4 regions of the Paenibacillus ihbetae genome follow, and region 4 is predicted to be linked to each of the others. Evidence: riboswitches for the same ligand, from Rfam matches in the RefSeq annotation. Region 4 holds a riboswitch; each other region holds the start of a gene.

Region 1 (4,218 bases), 950 kb from region 4:
CTGCTATAGGCGGAACGATCCTCACTATACCCCTGAGACAATAAAAAGGAGGACAAGACACGAGATCTTGCCTCCTTTTTTATTTCGACCCGCCTATTGCCTATTGCCTATTGCCTATTGCCTGCACTTGGAGTTGTAACTTCCCTGCAGCAGCATGCATGCTTTAACGCTGCGGCTTTATTGCTTGTCTTGCAGCATGCGGACCAGGATCACGACGGCTTCTGCCCGCGTGGCGGTGCTGGACGGCTCAAACCGGTTATTGGAGCGGCCTTCGATGACTCCTAGCTGCTCCGCATATCTAACATAACCTTTGGCCCAAGCCGGGATTTCAGCATCGTCCTTGAACGAAGTCGCTGCATTGGCAGCAGATAGACCCTGGCCTCGAATCAGCATGGTGATCAATTCCGCCCGGCTGATCTTTTTGTTCGGGCGCAGCATATCATCGTTGTAGCCTTCGATGATCCCCGCTTGGATCGCAGCGGACAATTCCTCCGATGCCCAGGCAGGGATGTCTTCCCGATCCTGATAGGCTTCCAGGACACCGGTATGGTCCACAGGCTGCAGCTTCATCGCCCGAGCTACCATTAGCGCGAACTGCAGTCTGGTCACCTCTTCATCCGGCAAAAGCTTATCGCTCGAAACGCCTTTAATTATGCAGAGTTGCGAAGCGGTATCGATATAGGGTCTCGCCCAATGACTCCGGGTGTCCGTCCATGTGAGCTGCGGGCAAGCTGCTCCATTCGACCCTTCCGAAGGGGTTTCCGTATCTTTAGGCTCGTCGGTTTTATCCTCTGAAGGGTTCACCGGGCTAACCGGTGGCCCTGACGATGATCCGCCATTATAGGAACCCGAGTGCCCGCCATTATCAGGTGCTGGCGAGCTTGCGTTCAATCGGGTAACCACGATCGTGTATGTTTTCGTCGTTATTCCATCCTGCGCAGTTACCGTCACGACGATTTTGTTGTCACCGACGTTCAGTTCGATGGCTTCCGACGGAGTGCCGCTCTTGACCGGCTGCCCGTTCACCGTCACGGTCGAATTTGCATCGAGCGTTGTCGCCGTAATCGTCAGCTTATATACATCGTTAGTCACAGCAGCCGCATAGGCGGTCGTCCCGCTGGCGAATGCCGGCGTTAGTGTGCCTTTCGACAGCTCCACATTCGTTAAGTCCGCGCTGTTGCTCGCCGCACGGGTTACCTTCACCATATAGGTATTCGTCGTACCATCCTGTGCTGTTACCGTCACGGTGATTTCATTGTCACCGACGTTCAGCTGAATCGCCTCCGATGGCGTACCGCTCTTGACCAAATGCCCGTTCACGGTCATGGTTGCATGCGCATCCACCGTGATCGGTGTAACCGTCAGGCTATACACATCGTTCGTCACGGCAGCTGTATAATGGGTCGTTCCGGCTTCGAACGCCGGCGACAGGGTGCCTTTCGACAGCGTCAATTGGCTTAGATCGGTCGGCTCCGATACCGTCACCGTGCTTGTGTCCGTGAAGCTTCCATCCTCCGTCGTCACCGTAATGGTAGCCGTGCCCCGTCCGACCGGCGTAACGACGCCGCTTGCGTCTACCGTCGCAATAGCGGGATCCGACGACGACCATGTCACATTTTTATTCATGGCCGTATCCGGCAGGACCGTTGCTATCAATTGTTCCGTGCTCCCGCCGCGAATCAGCGAAAGGGTGGAGGGTGTTACGTCAACGCCGGTTGCAGCAACGGTGTAGGTAATTGTCAGCTTAGGGCGGAGGGATACTACATAAAATGTTTCCGGGTGAAATCCTCTGGACCAATTCACGGATGGTATTTCGTCCGCAACCTTCAGCATAAAACCATAATTCTCCGAGGTGCCCTCAACCCATTGCTGCACGAGGCCGGTCAGATCGAAACTGCATATTGCACTATTTCCAGCGCAGCCGATCGGTTTGGTTGAGTAAGGGATCGAATCATAAATGGGATTCGTAATGGAGGTATTCCATGTGATGCTGCTTTCATTCCAATCCTGAGCGACTCTATAGACGTCAACCGATACGGTCCCATTGCCCGAGTTCCCGAACGGAAGCGCGCTCAGTTCAAACTTAGCGTCCGTAATGGTCGCGTTTTGCGGTATGGAGGGGAGATCGATCTTAAAAAATGGCCGAGAATCACCATAGTCTCCATAGTCCCGTCTTGTAAGGACTGAGATGCCGGGGGATGGCGTATCAGGCTTTAGGCTGCTGACGGTAGCCGAACTCATACCCGTATACCCGTCGACGCCTTCTTGTAATACTTTAGTTACCGTCGCGGGAGCCGCGGAAGCCGTCGTTGGGAAGGATACGACCACCCATGACGATAATAACAGGGTTACACAAAGAATGAATGAAACCGATTGCTGAAACGGCCGCCGAGGGCTTGTTTGCATTTGTATTCCTCCTGCCAGAGATGAGTTGAGGTGATTGGATAGTTTAAAGCAACATTCGTATAATCGGTCGTCTCCCAACATTTAAGTGTCTCTCCTGTGAGACCATCTTAATAGCACCGCAAGGATGCTGCCGCTCTTAAGACGGGCTCTCTCATCATCGAACCTCCTTCACGTGGATAATTCGACCTTTGGAAGATGATTTTTTGAACGCCAAAAAACCTTCATCTGCCCACAAACAGACGAAGGTTCATCTGCCGTTTCGGGCAACTGGCTGGCATAGCGGATGCACTTTAATCCGCCTTAGCCCCTGTAGCTTTGCGTCCCCGCTTTTCAACGGGTTTGCCATGATCCAACGGTTCGATTTTTTGTTACATTTGTTGACAATTGAACTATACAAACGGGCGGAAATTTTTGGTATAGGCCTGAAGGTTTATATCTCTTCTTCTGTTCAGAGACTCTGATAGAGGAAATGATATCGAAGTTCTGTGGTGGGGTGGCCTATTCAGCTTATAGTCTCAGAAAAACAGTGGTACTAATAGTATCGCAGACCAGTAAACCGCTAAAAGAATGTCTCTTGTCATAAAAAGTCGAATTCTGTAATTTGCGCGAGGCTGTTTCTCTGGGCACATATTGAAATCTTAAAAACAGGAGTATAGATCTACCAATAAGAGGTGTCAGCGGAGGGGGAGAGGGAAGAGTTGCGTACTCGGACTGAACCGAAAAGCTCGCCAACAACAAGAAGGAGGGCAAGAAATGAAATCTTGCCCTCCTTTATTTCTCCCCACACATAGGCAGCGGGAAATTGCGGATCCCTTGCGCCCAGCGGAGCGGACGAATCGATTCCGAAGAAACGGAGTGTTCGCCTTTGTCGCCGGATTTCCCCCTTGCTGGAGACAATTCGAGAAATCCGGCGACAACAGCGATCGTAGAAACGATACGTACGCGAAGCGTCCTCTGAGCGCTACCCGCACGCCCTTAAAATTACAGATACAGCACCAGCGCAATAACCGCTGCCAACACAATACGGTAAATCGCAAACGGCACCAGCTTGATCCGGTTAATCAGCTTCAGGAAGAAGCGGATCGAGATCAGCGCGAACACGAAGGCTGCCAAGAACCCGGCGATGAAGAACGGCAGCGCCTCCAGCGTGAAATACTCCCAGTTTTTCAGCAAGGACAGCAAGCTTGCCCCGAACATGATCGGCACCGCCATGATGAATGTGAAGTCTGCGGCTGCACGGTGGCTCATGCCGAGCATGACGCCTCCAGAGATGGTGGAGCCTGAACGGGAGAAGCCCGGCCATAGCGACAGGCATTGAATCAGGCCGACACTGAAAGCCTGCTTGTACGTAATCTGATCGACCGATACGATTTTCGCTTCCTTGTTCGAGCTCATCTTGTCCGCGACGATCATAAAGATCGCCCCAAGGACAAGACCGATCAGCACCGTTTCCGTCGAGAACAGATGCTCGTCGATAAAGTCCTCAAACAATACGCCCAGCACGCCCGCCGGAATCAAGCCGACGATCACTTGGCTCAGCTTCAGGCGCCCGGTACCGGCGGGAACGCCGGCTTCGGGCTTTTTGCGCTTCAGGCCGAGAAGATCAAGAAAGCGATCTTTAAACACGACAACGACCGCGAGGATCGAGCCGAGCTGAATGACGACCTTAAAGGTGTTGGCTACGTATTTCGTAAGAAACTCTTCGGATTTCAGCCACATGTCATCCACGATGATCATATGGCCGGTAGAGGAAACGGGAGCGAACTCGGTCAGTCCCTCGACGATTCCTAGAATGATTGCTTTGAGGATAGT
Region 2 (4,218 bases), 1.3 Mb from region 4:
AGTTCGATTGGCACCAGTACGCCGTCGCTGCGCAGCCGGGCTTCGAGGTGGAACGCGAACCGGCGTGCCCCAGGGCCGAGGCGTGCGCCGATCCGGTTCAGCAGCTCAGTGGCGGGCGGGAGCAGTGCTCGCATGATGGGGCGAGAAGTGAAATAGACGACATCCGCCACATCGCCCGGCGTGTCGAAGGGATGCTCGTAGATGCCGGTGATCACCGCCTCGCCATCCCCATTCCAGAAACCATCGCAGGCGAACTCGGTTCCCTCGACATAATCCTCGACCAGGAACAGCGTGTCGGACACGACATCAGTGCCGACACGAGCCGACGCGCGGGCGATCTCGTCCAGAGACTGCTCGACAGCCTCCGCCCAGGCGTCAGCCGAAGCGACCACCCGGACGCCGATCGAGTTGGTGCCGATACTTGGCTTCAGCACCACCGAACGGTCGGATGGTGGTCGGAACGTGCAGAGTTCGTCAGGACGCAACGCAACGCAACGGAATGCGGGAGTGAGATCGGACGTCAGCCGACGGAAGGCTGCCTTGTCCTTGCATAGGCCCGCAAGATGCTTGTGCGCGGGTGAGGCAAGGCGCATGATGGCAGCGTAGCTCGGCTCCCAGCCATAGAAGACGGGGGTGTCGTGCCGGGCGGCCTCATCTGGGCCCGCTGGTACCCGGTCTCCAAGGGCGGCCACGACGTCGTCGAAGGCCGGCTCGGCACAGATCCGGACCGGGACTTGCGTAAGCGCGTCGTGGAGGACGGGCGAAAGCGCGGGGCCGGAGAGCAGGCAGCGCACCGGCTCGTACGTCAGCACCACAGCCTCAGCGGCTTGCCCGGCTGGTATCCGATGAAGGCCTGGACGCTGATCCGGATGCCGCCGGAGAAGCTGCTGACCGCATGCGGCTTGCGCGTGTTGATCAACACCAGCTCACACTCCTGGGGATGGATGACAACCGGCTTCGGCAAGTCGGTGCGCGGGATGGTGCCGTCGGGGAGCCGCTCAATGTCGGCATACGACAAGGTCGGGACATTCCAGCTCTCGAGCGTGCCGCCGACCGGAGGCATCTTCAGGTAGATATTCGCGCTGAGCTGCTGGTCGAGCGGGCAGATCGACGCAGGCAGGCAGTCGACATGCGGCTTCTCTTCGAGAATATGCGAATCGTCGGGCGGCATGATGCGCACCATGCCGGCGAACATTTTCCGGCCCTCGAAGGCGGCGATCGTGGCGCCATCCATCCAGGCCTCATCCAGATCGAGTCGCAGCCGGTCGATCGGCGACAGATTCGGCGCACAGAGATCGCGTAGCCTGCGCAGTCCCGGCAGGGCCGCCTGATAGTAGTTCTCCCGTTCGGCGCTGCCCGCCGGGGTGCCGTAGGTCGAGTTGAACGGGATCCCGACGCGGTAGACCCCATAATATTTCTGCTCCGGCACGCCGTCGATGTAGACCTCGTGTGTATAGGCATCAAGCGACGCCTGGGCGAGAATGAAATCGATTATTTTCTGGGCTGTCTCCGAAGAGACATAATTCGGAATTCGAATCGCTGGCACTTTCTCTTCGATCAGATCGCGAATGCTCTCAGGCGAGAGAGAATGGTGAATGGGAACTTCTTCGTAATTGCTAACCATTGTGTTCGTATCAGACATCACATCATTACCTCCAATTCAATAAATGACAACGTTACTCATATAAGTATGTAATTCTCTTCTAAATCCACGCTTGTACTTCAATCCCCCCTTAAGCGTTATTTATATATCATGGCAACATATCCATATATTTACTTTAATGGACAACACAAATAACCTCCCATCAGGTATTCTAAAAGAATAGACGGAGGCTTCCCGTCGTATTCGGTAACTGGCTGGCATAGTGAACATTCACCTTAGCCCCTGTAGCTTTGCGTCCCCGTTTTTCAGCGGGTTTGCCATTATCGTACGATATATGGAATTGTTGTTTAATGTAAATTTATATGATATTTTGTCGTAATGAAATAGACCTATAGTTATGTTTATAATTAAATGCCTAGTCTTACAGTCCCGATTTTGTAATAAATCTATATTTTTTAGCTATATATGAATTGTATTTATATACTTACTTTCACAGCTGCGAAATACTAGATAACCCTTACGGTGACAAGGGAAATGGGAATGCTCATGCTAAGATATCATCTGAAAGAACACAACGAGAAGTCTGATGAAGAATGACGAGTCTATTGAATAAGATTCGTTTATTTTTGTTGGATGCTGACAAAAGCTTCGGTCAGCAGTCTTTACGTTTCGTACTATAATTTTTGCTGTTGTTTGTCCAACCGGACCCCCGTTGTGCGGGGTTCTTGCATTGCTATTTTGTTGGAAACACGTGGATCTAGAGGTTACGGGCGCATGGATAACGAATTATTCCAAGAACAAAATATACTAGCAGATATGGAGATACACCAAATCTTTTTGAATTACATTGCAGCAAGTACCTATTCCATGAGGAGGGTTGTCCATGAAGACCGAAATTAACAGAATCCATCATGTGGGGCATGTGGTCCATGATATGGAGACGGCGCTGGAGTTGTACCGCAAGCTGGGCTTCGTATGCCGACCGCCTGCCTATCCGACAATGGCTGAACAAGAAGGTGAGAGCCCTAAACCGTTTGGAGCAGCTAATGCCCATATCGACTTTGCCGACAATTTCATTGAGATCGTAACGATTGTGCAGGAGGGAGGGAGAATTCCTGACGATGCGCATTTTATCCCGCTTACGGCACCCCCAGCCGTGCTCCCGCGAATCATCGCCTCTATCAAGCGGACCGTTGCGACGATCACTCGTTGTCTGGACCGCTTTGAGGGAACGCATATCTTGGTCTTCTCCACTTCAGAAGCGGACACTTCTGCGGCTCGACTGGACGCGGGAAGCGTTGGACATGGTGGTGTCAATACGATACAGCGTCCCGTGGAGACCTCAACCGGTACTCAATTGGTTTCGGTACGCTTGTTGGAAATCGAGGACGAGCAAGTATCCGAAGGGCGGTTGGCATTCGCTGAAAATCTTCCATTGGACGCTGGGCTGAAACAGATCCATACGGAACATCCGAATGGGGCAATTGCGTTAGTCGAAGCGATACTGTGTGTGGAGGATAAAGCGTTCGATGCCTATGTGACACGGTATCAGCTTTATTTGGGAACTCCGCCGCAACAAGAGGGGAAGGCGCGTGTCTTTGATCTAGAGGGCGGACGCATTAAGCTCATTCCTGAATCCCATGTAACCGATTTGCTCCCGGGAGAAGCCTTCACGTCTTCACCGGGATTTGCCGGATATGCAGTCAAGGTGCGGGACCTTGCTTATACAAGGCGTCATCTTGAGTCCAATGGATTTCCGGTGGTTGAGACGGCGCGGGGAGATATTTTCATTCCGAGCGCCTCCCTTCTCGGGACGGCTCTCATTTTCACGCAAAGATAAGCATCCATATTTTTTTTTCGATCCCTGTCACACTCCGCATCCTTTGCCCGTCATACAGGTAAAAATCGAAGGGAATGATGAACGATGCAACAGTATGATGTGGTCGTTGTTGGCGGAGGGATTGCGGGGTTGGCCGCTGCAATTTATGCAGCGAAAGCAGGGAAGCAAACGCTCATCATTGAAAAACAGGATCGGTTAGGCGGCCGGGCCATGTCCATGAAGAAAAGAGGTGCTTACTTCAATCTGGGCGGGCATGCCTTGTATAAGGGGGATGCTTACGCGACTTTCATGGAGTTGGGACTTAACGTACAGGGAGCGGAGCCCTCGATTGACGGTTACGGGGTGTGGAAGGGGAAATTGAACGTTTTGCCCACGGATATGAAATCTTTATTCACGACCCCGCTCTTGTCTTGGAAGGGGAAGCTGGAGCTTGCTGCCTGGCTGGGGAAACTCGGGAAAATGGATACTCATCCCTATGATCGCATCAGTATTCGCGAATGGGTCGAATCGAATCTGCGGGATCCGATGGTGCGTAATATTTTTTATTCTTTGCTGCGGACGGCAAGTTATGTGGTAGGGCCGGATTTGCCGGCAGCAGGCCCTGCATTGAAGCAGCTGCAAAATGCTCTTCAAGGGGTGTTGTATCTGGATCGGGGCTGGGGCGAACTGGTCGAAGAATTAAGAAAAAAGGCATCCGATCTCGGCGTGCGTTTTGTAACGAACAGCCTGGTTACGTCCATCGATGTCCAGGATGGCAGCGTGCGTCACGTGCTGT
Region 3 (4,218 bases), 810 kb from region 4:
TTGTGTGTTGATGAGTTTTACGAAATTTTGAAAAGACGCCCCGGAATTGATATGATATCTATATCGGATTCAACCACGTTGTGGATGAATGGAATGCTTCGAGGGAGGTTATTGTGATGGCAATTGCAGAAGTAACGGTCATTCCGATCGGAACGGCAACGACCAGCTTAAGCTCATATGTCGCGGAAATGCAGCGTATATTGAAGCAACAGGAGGGAATATCGTACGAATTGACTTCGATGAGCACGATTATTGAAGGGGAGCTTCCTATGATTTGGCGTGCAATCGAGGCGTTGCACGAGGCGCCGTTCTTGGCGGGCGCCAAGCGGGTATCCACCTCGGTCAAAATTGACGACCGGCGCGACCGGGCATCCTCAAGCAAGCAGAAGATTCAATCGGTGCAGGAGAAATTAGGCGGGTAATGCAACTCTCCTATAGGGTGTTTTTTCCATTAATGAGGGACTTGCATTTTCCCGTCGAAGGAATATAATATATTTTGTTGTTTCAAAATAACAAACTTGCTGGTGTAGCTCAGGGGTAGAGCAACGCACTCGTAATGCGTAGGTCGGGGGTTCAATTCCCTTCACCAGCATCCTTAGAAAGTCAATAACGGCGCGGTTTTCCGAGTTTATCGGAAACGCGCCGTTTTTGTTAAATAACCTGCACGTCTAACATTCTTCTAACCTTTAGTCGAGTAAAGTGGGTTTTTCGTCCTCGATTTGGTTCCCTAAGATCGAGTCACCAATTGTATTTAGAATAGCTTCTTTGCACTCGATTTAATTTCTTTTAAAAGGAAAGCAAGAAAGGGCCAGCTAGTGGCCCTTTCTTGCAAGATTGATCGTTCAGTTAATCTAGCGGCGTGTTTTATACGACTTCATTATTTTACGACGATAATAATAACTACCTTCTTTTTTTTCCGGGACATAGTAATCACCTCCCGTTTTCTAGATACTTCAACATATTCAAAGATAGTAGAGTTGGTTTGGATTTCTATCGAAAATAGTAGAATGGCATGCTTTTGGAACCAACTTTATTGTTCAAAAATAATAGAAGGTTCATGAATGCTGTTGGGGTATCACTAACAAACGAGGTAATAGTAGATGACAAAGCAAAGCCCCCCACATCCTTGGTCGGGGCGGGGGTCTGAAGATAATTAATTCCACTCACCATTATGGCGGTGGCATGGAGACAAGCAGAGCTCTTTCCAAAGGCAAATGAAGCAGAGATCCAGCGGACAAAATTCCTGCTCAGCTAATATAAAGAAATGACACTGCTTATGCAGGATTTTGAAAAGTTTGAGGAAGAGTTGAAGCAGACGACAATTGACGGAGAAGTCGCCCGCCGGATCGATCAGGAGGATCTGCATGCGGACAAGAGAGCCAATGCTACGATACCGATTCAAAAGCAGCGCTGGGTGTATCAACGGTATCGGTTCTACACCGCAGCAACTTGAAAGGGCCATAGTTTGATACAGGATGACGAGTCAAGGAAGGCTGTCGATTACAGATACATGCAGGGATACTCTTATAAGGAGACGTTGTTGATCTTTCGACATGGTTTGTCCGATAGCACGATCCGCAGGAAGATACTTGAGGGAACCGAGAGTATGGCCAATACATTAAAGCTAATGGGATTCTTTGAGCAGGACCATGAGGAGTTTTGAGAAGATAAGTTATTAGTCCAGTTCATTTTTAAATGTCTGCATAGTATGAATTATCTTCTTCGAAAGGAGGAGTTCGTTCTTATGAATAAACATCATCATAAGGTTAAAGTTATTGTCCTCAAACCTGGACAAAAAGTCATTGTAAAATGCAAAAAACACAAGAAGCATCGTGCATAAAAAGCTAAGAGCAAAAAATTAAAGTTTTTGAGAATACCCAAAAGAGCGGCAAACTAAGATGCTGATTGGGCCTTAGTTTGCCGCTATCTCTATTAAATATTTGTTTTCATTTAATGATAATTAATTCGATTTTAAATAACCCCTTCCTATTATCAATAATGATATGTATGCTAGTCATATTCTTCCTAAAAACGACAAATAAAAAGAAATAACTACAAAAAATGAGACTAAAGAACCTAACTTGTGATACTGATATATTATATGTTTTAGTAAATGTTAAAAATTTCAACTACATATAAGCTCGTACGATAGTGGCAAACTCATTGAAAAATGGGGACGCAAAGCTAGAGGGGCTAACGGATTTGCAGACAATGCAAATGCTACTGCCAGCCAGCTGCCGAATACGACGGACAACTCCGTCTGTTAGCGTTTGCTATAAGACGGTTTTTTCTTTTTAGTTATTATGAATTTTAATAAGCGGTAGTCGAGGCAACAAGCCTTGTCTATAGATGAGATAAATAAGCGAGGAGGATAGAATGAGCATAATTGTCGATAAAAACGACACTACAACAATCGTCCTATGAATACAGGGCAATTTGTTTTTTGTGACCTAAATTTCATGAAAGAATAGGAGGGGAAAGATTGGATAACAGGCGTTTTAGGAAATCGTTAACAAAAGTCCAGCTTTTATTTATGGCCTGTTTAATTACTTTCAGTGGAACGCTCCCATTTGGGGCAGAGGTAAAGGCAGCGACTGGGATAACTATTAATGACACTGATTCGTATGGTCTTGCTCATGATTTTAATACAACAAAAAGTTATATCTATCAACTGGATGGAAACGATCCTACCACTCTCAAGGGAAGCGTGGAAGTTGGGATGCCTCTATATGGCAACGGGTTTGCTATATCAGAGACGGAGAACGTTTTTTACGCATTTGGTCCCACAGCAAGTAGTGGCGGTCTGTACCGTATTAATCCTGACGGTAGCTACCAGTTCGAAGCAGCGTTACCCACAGGTGTTAGTAACGGAGTTATTGCTGGTACAAAATTTTACTATGGCTATAGTAGCGGTACGCAAAGTTTCATAAGATCATATGATTTGGTTACAAAAACTCAAACCTCTGCTGAAGTTAAAGGGTACGTTTGGGATGAGGGGGATTTGGTAGTTGATAGTAACGGTTATGTTTGGTTTTCTTCACCTCCTTCATCAGCTAAGACAGATACTTTCATTCAAATTGACCCGAACACCGGTAGAGTATTACGCGAAATTCCCTTCACAAATGCAGATGGTATTTCTGTAGAAGGCACAGTAAGAGGACTCAGCTTTTTACCTAACGGTAAGTTACTAATTGCTAGTGGTGCGAATACAACAAACCCTACATATTATTCTCTTGACCCTGCTACAATGAGTACAACTTATCTGGGTTCGGTTACAGGTCTCGGAGTTTATGATTTAGCATCACGAATAACCCAAAAATTCGATACTAATCCGCCAAACCCGACGCCGCCTGGCGTATGCGGGCCGAGAGTGGTATTGACTAACGGTAGTTTTGAACAGCCGACTGCAAGAATGCCAGGGGATACTGGTTCTCCAGGCTCCGAAACATATTGGCAGTATTTTCAGGAGCATGAAGTTCCAGGTTGGAAAACAACAGCCTCTGATAAATTTATTCAAATTATGAAAAATGAATATATTTATGAAGGGATGAAGATTAACCCACCTCATGGGAATCAATATGTTGAGTTAAATGCGCAACAAGTATCGACATTGTATCAAGATGTTACAACGACGCCAGGTCAAACCATTTATTGGCGATTGGCTCATAAAGGGCTTCTGGGTGTCGATACAATGGCTGTACAAATAGGCTCAGCGGATATTCCAATAGATCAGCTACCGGTAATTCAGCAAATTAGTACCGGAAATACGGAGTGGAAATATTATTCCGGCTCCTATACAGTACCAACAGGCCAAACAACAACACGGTTTGCTTTTAACTCCGTAGATGCAGCTGGTGGAAGTCAACATTATGGTAATTTGTTAGACGATATCTTCTTAGGCACGGAACCTTGCGGAGTCGTCACAAAGTCCGTAGACCCCGTTGACAATGTTCAGGAAGCAGATACTTTAACCTATACGGTCAACTTTAAAAATGATGGAGGGGATGAGACAAGTAACACATTATTTACGGACCTTATCCCCGACGGAACGGGATACATCCCCGGCTCCCTAGAAATCGTATCCGGGCCTAACAGCGGGAAACTAACGGATGCAGCGGGAGATGACCAGGGTGAGTATATTGCAAGCGAAAATCGGATTGTCGTTCGGTTAGGGAACGGAGCGGACGGAAGCCAGGCAGGCAGATTTCCGAACGTCGA
Region 4 (4,218 bases):
GGTCAACCTTTTGACCGTGGAATGTAACCTCAACCTCGCTGTCCGGGTGCAATTCCTCAAATGCAAGCTTAGCGCTATAGACGCTCTCCGTTACAGCGGCTTGATAATTCAGATATTGATGGCCATCGAACGGAGGCTCTAACTGAATTTCTGCTCCGCCCTGTGCATCAAATACCTTCAATTCCAGCTTCTCAAGAATCGCGTCCTTCGTAACCAGATTTTCATACGCTTCTCTTAAGGCTTGATTTGCTTCATCAATTTCCTGCTGCGTAGCGTCCGGTTTGCTCAATACATCTTGAGCATTCTGCAGAGCATCCTTAAACGGTGTCAGACTCTCCGAAGTATAGTTATTTTCATCATAGCCGCCACTCGTCATGAAATTATCAATTTCATTGACCGTCGCTTCAAGCTCGGTTTTATCGGCCCGCAGTCCATCGCGCGCCTCATTCAAAGCTTGCAGAGCCTCATCGACTTCTTTTTGGGTAGCAGCCGGATTTTGCAGAACTTCCTCTGCGTGCGTCAACGCAGCTTGAAAGGCATCCCAGGAGTCCTTGGAGTAGTTCTCCTCAGCAAGATTTTCGGCCTCCAGCTCGTCCACTCTGTTCTGCAATGCCGATTTATCTGCAGTCAATCCATTACGCGCATCATCGAGCGCTTTCAGCGCATCATCGACTTCCTTCTGGGTAGCAGCCGGATTTTGCAATGCGGCTTCAGCTTCTTTCAGAGCTTGATCGAAAGCTGCCCAGCTTGCTGCCGAGTAGTTTTCCTCTTGCAAGTTTTCGGCTTGGATTTCATTCGCGCGTTGTTCCAGATCCCTTTTATCCACCTGAGTGACAAAAGTAAAGTAGCTTCCGTCAGCAAGCTGGCTGCTGTTCAAAGTTGCCTTGCCGGTCACTTTGTCCGCTGGGACCACGGTTACTGCTGCCTGCTCAAACGTCGGACTATTGCTCGTTAACAGGTAGATTCGATACTTCTCTTGATCTGCGCCGTCGACTTGCAAAGTAATCGGCGCATCGGTCCAATCGGCGCTTTTCTCGACTTTATACACTCGCGACATCATAGTTGCCGGAGATTGTGTCGTGTCATTCGCATGCTTTAATGCTTGAGGCAAATCCGTATCGTCAATTACATTCACGTAATCAGCTGGATTACCATTGTCACTAAATGTTAGAAAAGTCGTATCCGTAGCGATCGGATTCTTCTGCGCATTTTCCTTGTTGGAAGCTTCAAAATCACCAAGAGCTATGGCGACGTTCGCTCCCTCAACCTGGGACTTGGATTGGGTCTGCTCAAGCCCTCCGGCAACATCTTTTCCGATCCCTGTGATCCTATGCCCAAAACCGCTGTTGTCAGCTGCTGCCCACATTAATGTGCCGTTACTTGCAACATAGTCGGCAGGATCACCTGCTTCGGTTTTCAATGTAATGCCATATTTCAGCGCGAGATAACTGTTTACCTTTTCCCGCTCTTCCTCATTCAATTTGCGGTTAAACACAAGCACTTCTGCAATTTGTCCGCCATCAAAAGTTCTATTGTGGGCTGCGCCAATATAATGATAACCGGCTGTTCCACCCATATTTCTTGTCCAGTCCACGCTATTCGTTGGTTCCGCCTTTTCCAGATAACCATTAATGGAAAGAGCCCAGTCATTCCCCGCCCTGGCGTTAAGAATGTGAGGGACGGTAATCGTCTCTGCAGGTGTAAAGCTCTTCAATGCGGACGTTCCAAAATGCGTCGAAATATTATTTTGTTGATAAGCCGACGAGCTGGTTTCGTTCCCCCCAAATTCCCACGGGAAGCCGGTCGTACCATTGATTTGTACAGAGAATACTTCTCTTGCACCAGTGGCGGGAATAGCTAATTCAGAGTTTGTTTTAAATTGCATTTTCTTAGTTGCTGTAAAAGATACGGTTACCGGGTGATAGTTGATCATCGCCTTGCCGATATCCTCAAGTTTTAGAACCCTGTCCGTGTGATAAGGGACCCATACCCTGTTGGGATCGGCTAAATCCTGCAATTTGGTGATATAGGTTCCGTTATCTTCAAACCCGCTGTCCATCCCTTTCGTTAACTCGAACCAGGAGACCAAATCCTGGCTAACCCCGCCCGGACCGTTCGCAGCAGCATTTGCTGTCTGAGGAGCCAACGCAAGTGGAAAGCCGCCAGCTACGACCACGATTGAAAGCAAAATGGCTAACTGCCTTTTCCAGTAGTACTTACTGCCTTTGGCAAACATCTCTCTACCTCCTATTTACATTCATTAAATGTCATGCAGCATTCATCAAGATTCACCCGTTAGAGTGACTAACAGGTGGGTAAACCCGGCAATGTATAAAGAACTAAACATATATACCATCGATAAGCACCACCCCCGTTGCAAAAAAAAACCTCCGTCAAAGCGGTCAAACGCTGGACGGAGGCCTCCGCCGTATTCGGTAGCTGGCTGGCAGTAGAATTTGCGTATTGCAGCAAATCCGTTAGCCCCTATAGCTTTGCGTCCCCACTTTTCAATGGGTTTGCCATGATCGTACGACCTTGTATGTAATTGAGAAACATTAACTATTATACTAAAGGTATATTATTACAGCGGATTAAATTAGGTTCTACGGCCTTATTTTTGTAGTATATTATCACTATTTGTCGTATTTTGGTAAATCGCGACTTTTGGCACTAAAATCTATACATGACTGCTTATTATTAAGCTCCGAAGAAGCCTCGATGCAATGAGAATTTCTGCACAGCGGAGGAGTACAATTACCGCGTGCCTCTCCCAGCGCGCGGTGTAATGATGACTGCTGCACGATGATCAGCGACGCTCGGACGACAAGCCATGCAAATGGGCGATCTCCCTCACTTTTGAAATGCGAAAGGAAGCACTTAAAAGCCATCCCGCACAGGATGGCTTAAGTCAAACCAACGTCAAATCTTTCTTACAAATAGAATACATCCGCAGGTGCCGAATCTTTACGTGATATCCCTTTATTTTGAAAGCGAATGCTCTGCATACCATTTTCTTAGCAGATTAATATGTGCCTGATGATAACGGTTATGGTCAGCCATATGCCATAATCCCCAGCGGATGGTTGCTTGCTTTTCATTCTCATGACCAAAGGTGACCACCCGATCTAAATCAGCATCCTGCAATTGGGAACAGGTGTCTTTCAGGATGCTTAACACCTCTTCATACTCCGATATCAGCGTGTTGAGCGACTTGCCTATGATCATCGGCAGCCGGTTGTTCGCATCGATCATGGGGCCGTATTGTTCTTGTAACGAATAAGGAAGCGGCTCCCCTTTCATTCGATACACCCAATTCAAATCAACATACAGGATATGTCTCATTAATTGAGCGGTGCTGTTAAAGCTGCCATCGGGGCCCTTGTAATCGACTTCTTCCTGCGACATTCCCTTCGTAATCAACTGAAGTCGCTGGCTGTTCTCTTTCACCGCAGAATATAACATCCCAACGATCGGGGACATATTTGCCTCACCTTGCAAATCTTTAAGCATCAGGCTCTTCCTCCTGCAATAGTGGCTTCCCGGCCAATTATTTCTTTATTTCTGTAAGGATTGCATCCCACATTAATACATTTATATTCGGATTTTGGTCTTCATTCATTATCGAGATGGTAAGCTCCTGTGCTCCTTGAATGTCCATTTCGGAATAAGCAGGAACCTCTCGTTCCTTTCCATCTGCGATATAAGTGCTCCTGCTTGCTTCGACCCCATCTACGGTAATGATGACGGTGCTCTCGCCATGGAAAATATCGTCCGGAATGGCGCTGTAGCTGGAGAATGTCAGATACTTCCCATCCAATTGATAAGTGAATGTGCAGTTCCCTGAATTATTCCTGCTCAACACATTCATTTGAGGCTCCACTTCTTTACGGCCCGCTTCAAAACCGGTAAGGCCTGTCTCCCAAGCTACAGAACCACTCTTTAACGGGAGCTCGTGCAGCCCTATTTCCTTGCCTGCTTCGATTTTTGTTGCCTGTGCAAATAAATGATTCACTCCTTGAATCGTTACGGTAGTCCCAATGGAAAGGAGGATCGTTATGAAGACGATTTTACTCAGGCCCTTAACGGAATCTTTTGGAGGCCGCACTAATTGTTGTGCGAGAAATCCAATCGCTGCCCCCAATGTATTGATGAGCACATCATCAATATCAAAGCTTCCTAAATGCGTTACCATTTGAACCGTTTCAAGCAGCACAATAG

What was found. Region 4 has a riboswitch for cyclic di-GMP ahead of BBD41_RS15065 (DUF8202 domain-containing protein). Riboswitches for the same ligand answer to the same signal wherever they lie in the genome.
Region 1: linked by a shared signal. The riboswitch ahead of BBD41_RS10885 (cadherin-like beta sandwich domain-containing protein) and the one ahead of BBD41_RS15065 (DUF8202 domain-containing protein) in region 4 are both predicted to bind cyclic di-GMP.
Region 2: linked by a shared signal. The riboswitch ahead of BBD41_RS09460 (hypothetical protein) and the one ahead of BBD41_RS15065 (DUF8202 domain-containing protein) in region 4 are both predicted to bind cyclic di-GMP.
Region 3: linked by a shared signal. The riboswitch ahead of BBD41_RS11530 (DUF11 domain-containing protein) and the one ahead of BBD41_RS15065 (DUF8202 domain-containing protein) in region 4 are both predicted to bind cyclic di-GMP.

The regions. Positions count from the first base shown of each region.
Region 1 is NZ_CP016809.1:2,421,772-2,425,989, reverse strand. Features, by position in the region: gene BBD41_RS10885 (cadherin-like beta sandwich domain-containing protein) at 178-2,406, opposite strand; cyclic di-GMP riboswitch class I at 2,666-2,760, opposite strand; gene BBD41_RS10880 (undecaprenyl-diphosphate phosphatase) at 3,388-4,218, opposite strand, start outside.
Region 2 is NZ_CP016809.1:2,085,544-2,089,761, reverse strand. Features, by position in the region: gene BBD41_RS09465 (ATP-grasp domain-containing protein) at 1-812, opposite strand, end outside; gene BBD41_RS09460 (hypothetical protein) at 806-1,642, opposite strand; cyclic di-GMP riboswitch class I at 1,846-1,932, opposite strand; gene BBD41_RS09455 (VOC family protein) at 2,487-3,443, shown strand; gene BBD41_RS09450 (FAD-dependent oxidoreductase) at 3,528-4,218, shown strand, end outside.
Region 3 is NZ_CP016809.1:2,567,735-2,571,952, reverse strand. Features, by position in the region: gene BBD41_RS11545 (MTH1187 family thiamine-binding protein) at 117-422, shown strand; tRNA gene BBD41_RS11540 (tRNA-Thr) at 521-592, shown strand; gene BBD41_RS30270 (hypothetical protein) at 1,277-1,453, shown strand; cyclic di-GMP riboswitch class I at 2,144-2,242, shown strand; gene BBD41_RS11530 (DUF11 domain-containing protein) at 2,483-4,218, shown strand, end outside.
Region 4 is NZ_CP016809.1:3,376,509-3,380,726, reverse strand. Features, by position in the region: gene BBD41_RS15065 (DUF8202 domain-containing protein) at 1-2,236, opposite strand, end outside; cyclic di-GMP riboswitch class I at 2,432-2,531, opposite strand; gene BBD41_RS15060 (DinB family protein) at 2,980-3,510, opposite strand; gene BBD41_RS15055 (VanZ family protein) at 3,548-4,218, opposite strand, start outside.